Regions from separate parts of the Chryseobacterium scophthalmum genome, predicted to be linked through region 2. Evidence: riboswitches for the same ligand, from Rfam matches in the RefSeq annotation. Region 2 holds a riboswitch; the other holds the start of a gene.
What was found. Region 2 has a riboswitch for S-adenosylmethionine ahead of BUR17_RS13735 (SusC/RagA family TonB-linked outer membrane protein). Riboswitches for the same ligand answer to the same signal wherever they lie in the genome.
Positions count from the first base shown of each region.

Region 1: another riboswitch for S-adenosylmethionine. It lies ahead of BUR17_RS21250 (alpha/beta fold hydrolase); the one in region 2 lies ahead of BUR17_RS13735 (SusC/RagA family TonB-linked outer membrane protein).

Region 1 covers NZ_FSRQ01000002.1:881,652-884,789, forward strand. Annotated here, with positions in the region: gene BUR17_RS14330 (MGH1-like glycoside hydrolase domain-containing protein) at 1-1,235, opposite strand, end outside; SAM riboswitch class I at 1,422-1,533, shown strand; gene BUR17_RS21250 (alpha/beta fold hydrolase) at 1,598-2,536, shown strand; gene BUR17_RS21255 (ACT domain-containing protein) at 2,592-3,138, shown strand, end outside.
Region 2 covers NZ_FSRQ01000002.1:770,900-774,037, reverse strand. Annotated here, with positions in the region: gene BUR17_RS13735 (SusC/RagA family TonB-linked outer membrane protein) at 1-1,960, opposite strand, end outside; SAM riboswitch class I at 2,044-2,140, opposite strand; gene BUR17_RS13730 (type II 3-dehydroquinate dehydratase) at 2,383-2,790, shown strand; gene BUR17_RS20900 (hypothetical protein) at 2,899-3,138, opposite strand, start outside.

The DNA of each region.
Region 1 (3,138 bases), 110 kb from region 2:
TCCCATTTATCAGGCATTGAGATGATGTCTTTATTGTGAAGATGTTCCCATTCTGTATTTCTTACATAATGATTAAAATCTCTCGGAGCTTCATAATTAGGGTCGCCTTTCAGCCATTTTCCTACATTATAATGATAGAATTGTTTGTTCCAAAGAAGTCCTGCAAAAGCTTGTCGCTGCACATTTTTTTCATCGTCATTAAATATATCCTGCTGAATTTCATCGTAAAATTCATTCGCTTCATTAATTCTTGCATTAAAAATATCATCAAACTGATAAAAAGCATCATCCATATCATACGGTGACAACCTGAATTCAAAAACTTCAGATTGACCTCCTTCGATAATTTCATCAATGATGAAGGCTGCTTTTGTACCCTTTCTTTCAGGATTTACAGTATTTTGCTGATGAATAATATAATCGTTGATTCCATCTTTATAGTAAGTATTTTCAACAGACGGAGTGCCATGAAGTTTAGGATGATTGGTTTCATTCTCACAGAAAACCTGTTCTGCATTTTTATTTTTTGAATAAAACTTTTTAATAGGAATACTGTCGTGAACCACATTGATGCAGCCTTCTTTTCCTCTTTCTACCTGACCTTTGTATTCATTATAACCCCATTTCCAGTTATTTCTAAACCAAGTTGTAGGTAAAATAACAATCGGGGCAGCTTGGTTACTTCGGTTACAGACCGTAACACGAATTAAGATATCATGAGCATCAGATTTACAGTAGTCTATGAAAATATCGAAATATTCATCTTTATCAAAAATTCCGGTATCGAAAAGTTCATATTCAGGTTCTTTTTTGGTGCGTCTTGCATTTTCTGCTACAATTTCGTCGTATGGAAATTCGTTGATAGGATATTTGTACACCATTTTCATATAGCTGTGAGTAGGTGTATTATCAAGATAGTAGAAAATTTCTTTAATATCTTCTCCGTGATTTCCCTGCGGATTGCTCAAGCCGAAAAGACGTTCTTTTATTCTTTTATCTTTTTTATTCCAAAATGAGAGAGCAAAACAAAAAAGTTGTTTGGTATCCGAAATCCCCGCGATTCCTTCTTCTCCCCATCGATACGTGTGGCTTTCTGCAATATCGTGGTTGGCAAAATGCCAAGCATTTCCGTTGGGGCTGTAGTCTTCACGCACATTTCCCCATTGTCTGTTGCTTACATAAGGTCCCCAGTTTTTCCAGTCTTTATCTTGTAATCTTTGCTTTTCGATATTCATTTTCAGCCATTTTCATTGCTAAGTTAATTTTTTTGATAAATAATTCCAATTTTTTTAATCTGAATAATTATTAACAACCTTCTCAAAACCCTGCTGCGATTACGTTTGGTATTATTTGTTAATTTTTTTTAATTTTTAAAATAAAAAGTTTTATCTTTGCACCATTCGTTCATTTACATATTGAAAATGTTATCAAGAAAGGTTGAGGGATTAGACCCTGTGAAACCTTAGCAACCCTTTGCGCAAGCAGAGAAGGTGCTACGTTCTACCAAATAAATTTATTTTGGACAGATAACTTACTGAAGTTCTTTTCAGCCATTCTTCTCATGGCATTTTCAAATTTATTTTTAATAATATATAATTTGAAAACAGAACTGCAACATATTAATTTTTTGTACAAAACCGATTCTCAGAGAGAATATCATATCCCGTTAAGCTACCAGCTTTTTGGGAAAGAACTCTTTTCAGCACCCATCATTTTGATAAATCATGCCTTAACCGGAAACTCGAATGTTGCCGGAGAAAAAGGTTGGTGGAAACAACTGATTGGCGAAAATCAGGTAATTGATACAAATAAATATACTGTACTCTGCTTCAATATTCCCGGAAATGGATATGACGATTTTTTTATTGACGAATATTCAGATTTTACCCCTTCAGATATTGCAAATATATTTCTGAAAGGTCTTGAATCTTTAAATATTAAAAACATATACGCTCTGATTGGAGGATCTTTAGGAGGTGGAATCGGTTGGGAAATGCTTTCGAAAAAACCTGATTTAGCTGAAATTTTTATTCCGATTGCCTGTGATTCTAAAACTCATGATTGGTTGCATGCTCAATGTCTCGTTCAGAAATTTTTATTAAATGGAAATGAAGAACCGTTGCAAAAAGCCAGAGTCCATGCAATGTTGTGCTACAGAACGCCTCAGTCTTTAAACGAAAGATTTCAAAATAAATTTAATCATGAAAAACAACAGTTAGAATCTGAAGACTGGCTGACTTATCATGGTAAATCTCTTGCCGAAAGATTTAGTTTAAAATCTTATCAACTGATGAATCATTTACTAATGAATATTAATGCAAACGAAAATATGTTAAAGAAAATTCAGGCACGAATGCACATGATCTCTGTAGATACAGATCTATTTTTTCCTGCCTCTGAAATCAGAAGCGGCTTTGAAAAGCTAAAGGAAAATAAAGAAGATGTTTTCTATCACGAGATCAAATCAGTTCATGGGCACGATGCCTTCTTAATGGAATACAGTCAATTAAATAATATCATAAATAACATTTTGTAGGAAAAAAAGAGTTTAAGGTAACTCTGTCTTATAAAAAAAATAAAAAAGGTTACAGATGAAAAGTAATGCAAACGAAATAAAATTTTTAAAGAACAGATCGATCATCAAATTTGAAGGAGAAGATTTTTTAGGTGAAATAGGGATTGATGGAAGAGTGTTTAAAGCGCTTACATTTGCGCGTATCAGTGTAGGAATAATTTCTCAACAGGCGGTAGAAAACGGATTGTCAATTTTGGTACACGAAGATGATTCTGAAAAAGCAGTAAACTGTCTTATCGAAGAGTTTGCTACGGAAAGAAAATCAGGAAAAGTTACCCAGATTTATAGTATCAACAATGTTTCTGTTATTGGTTTTGTGGCAGAGGATTTAAATAAAATACTTTCTGAACTGGCAAGAAATAACGTTTTTCCATTGTTGTTAAACCAGAATTCAAGCGAGAAACGTATCAATATTGTTGTGACATCTTCTCAGGATGAGAAAACTAAAAATATCATTGAATCTGAAATTTTCAAAAAACCAAAAACAGTTCACTTGGCAATTATCGGTCACGGAAATGTGGGGAAAACGTTGATAGAACAGGTTTTACATTCTTCGGAAGAAA
Region 2 (3,138 bases):
AGTTGAGATTGGTTTCCCACTTCAGATCCGGAGTAGGAAGTCTGCTTGCAACCGTACCGCCTTCACCTAGATTATTATAAAATGTGTACAAACTTTGGTAGGCATAATACGTACTCAACTTATCATTTCCCTGACCTCCGTAACTTGCACGAAGCGTCAACTGATCAAAAATATTCAAATCTTTAATGAAATTTTCGCTCGAAGCTTTCCATGAACCACCAACTGACCAGAAAGTTCCCCATCTGTTTTCAGGTGAAAATCTTGAAGAACCATCTGCTCTTACCGATCCGGAAATGAAATATTTATTTTTAAAATCATATTCCGCTTTTCCTAAATAACTTAACAAACCTAGTTTATCGCTGCTTCCGCTAAATCCTCCTAACAAAGCTGCTGCATCTGGCTCATAGTAATATGGAAGTGAAAATTGACTTCTGTTTCCTGAGATGGTTTGAAATTCGTAATGATAAAATTCCTGTCCCGCTAAAATATTAAAGTGATGCTGGTTGAATTTTTTATCAAAAGTCAAAATATTACTGGTTGTATAAGACAGCGTTCTTGAATTTGTTTTTGTTACCGAACCACCGATTTCGCTTCCTTGCCCTATCAAAGGATTGGAATAAAAGTGACCGTTGTAATTAACCAAATCAACAGAAAAGCTAGATTTAAACTTTAATTCCGGTAAGAAAGTAAAGTCTAAAAATCCTTTTCCTGAAAAGTTATCTTCACGGTTTTCATTTTTATCTAAAGGTAATGTTGCCGCAGCATTTTGATTTTGCAAAGCACTTGTAGGACGGTATTTTCCAAAGTCGTAGATATAATTTCCATTGGCATCTAACCGGTGACTTCCGTCTGCATTTCTTTCGTAATAAGGATAAAAAGAAGGAATTACTCTTGCTGCATTAATGATATTATCCGTTCTGGAATCTGAAGAAGGCGGCGCTTCCTGAAGACTGTTGGTATAACTTAAATTAGCACCAACAGTTAACCATTTTTTGACTTCAGAGTTTATTTTAAGTCTTGTACTGTATTTTGTAAAGCCTGATCCAATAGCAATTCCTTTATCATCAAGGTACCCTAATGAAAAGAAATAGTTGCTCTTTTCACTTCCGCCACTGAAATCTAAATCTACCTGACTTCTTGCTGCAACTCTCTGAAGAATATCTCTCCAGTCGTCGTTCCATAAAGCATTAGCTCCTGACAAAAGTTTTCCATCGGTCCCCACTGGTTTTGCGTAACCTGAACCATAAGGATTGATTCCTAAAGCAGAAACTAAATTATCACTCGCCATTTGCGCCGCCTGTTGAGAAGTAACCTGACTCGATTTGTAGCCATTTCTCAAAGCTTCCCAGTACAACTGAAAATACTGATCTGTATTTACCTGCTCGTAATCTTTAACCGCTCTGGTAGAAAAACCCTGACTGATATTAAAATTCACTTTTGCCTCACCCTTTTTTCCGGATTTTGTTGTAATAATAATTACTCCATTCGCTGCTCTTGAACCATATAGTGAACTTGCCGTAGCATCTTTCAAAACACTGATCGATTCAATATCATTGGGACTTATCGAATTGATATTCCCGTCAAAAGGAATTCCGTCTACGACAAACAAAGGATTACTTGAAGCACTCACCGAGCCAATTCCACGAATACGGATAGATGCCGTTGCACCCGGTTGTCCTGAAGCACTTACCGCCTGAAGACCAGGAACCTGTCCTTCCAAAGCTTTGGTAATATTGGTAACGGGTCTGTTATTTATTTTTTCGCTCGAAATCGTTGCCACAGAGCCTGTGTAACTTGTTTTTTTCGCTTTTCCGTAAGCAACAACTACTACTTCATCTATATCTTGTTCGCGAAGTGTATCTTTTTTTGCTTCCTGACCATGAATGTTGATTATTCCTAAGAAAAATACTGCAACAGGTGGAATCCAAGCTTTAGAATTAATTAAATTTTTGTTAATCATAACTCATTTCATTTATCAAATTTTAAAAATTAACCCTTTGCAGAAAAGACAGCAAAGGGCATCGATAAATACGATTAACCAATTGCTTATTTTTCCTTTAAAGGCTGAATGTAACACCTTGCAAAGAGCAGGTTGTTAAGACTTCACAGGGTCAGTTCCCTCCATCTTTCTTTATAAGCCGATCGAAATATGTTTGCAAATCTAAAAACAATTAGTCTACAAAACAAGTAGACTTTATGATTTTAAATTATTATTTAATAAAAATTAACTTAATACATTCTTAAAAAACACTAAAATAGGGGGTTATAAAGATTATCAAATTCTCAAATATGATAAATATCATTAAAAATAATGCAATTCTAAAAAATGATTTAAAATAGAAAAGCTTTCGACTTATTAAAAAAACTTTCTAAATTTATACTATGAAAGTTTTAATTATAAATGGTCCTAATCTCAATCTGTTAGGCACGAGAGAGCCCGAAATTTACGGTAGTGTTTCTATGGAAGAGTATTTAGAAAAATTAAAGTCTGAATTTCCCGCTCATGAATTGAATTATTATCAGTCGAATATTGAAGGAGAACTGATTAACAGGCTTCAGGTAGATGATTTTGATGCAGTTGTTATTAATCCCGGAGCTTTCACACATTACTCTTATGCAATTGCGGATTGTTTAAAGAATATTCAGAAACAGAAAGTAGAAGTTCACATCAGTAATATTTACAAAAGAGAAGAATTTAGGCAGAAATCTGTAACGGCAGCTTGTACGGATGCAGTTTTGTCCGGCTTTGGAATGGAAGGATATCGATTGGCAGTTTTGAGTTTAAAATAATATATGTTTACACAATCATAAATTGTAGAAAATTTAATTTATTGCTAAAATAAAAAAGTTCGGTTTAAACAAATGTTTAAACCGAACTTAGTTTCGTAAGTAATTTAATTAATACAATCTTTGTATAGACAAATAAATATCTCTTGTATCATCTGTTGTTACTGCTGTATTTTTATTATTAACTATTGGGAAATAATAAACCCTGTACCAAGTATCATCTAATGCAAGATCCATTGTAAGAACCTCTTGGTGAGCATTCCCACCACTTCCTATAATTCTTGGTATACTGGTTCCTACTCTATCATCGTATCCTAAGTTAAAATAGATTCCGTTATCCAATTCTACATA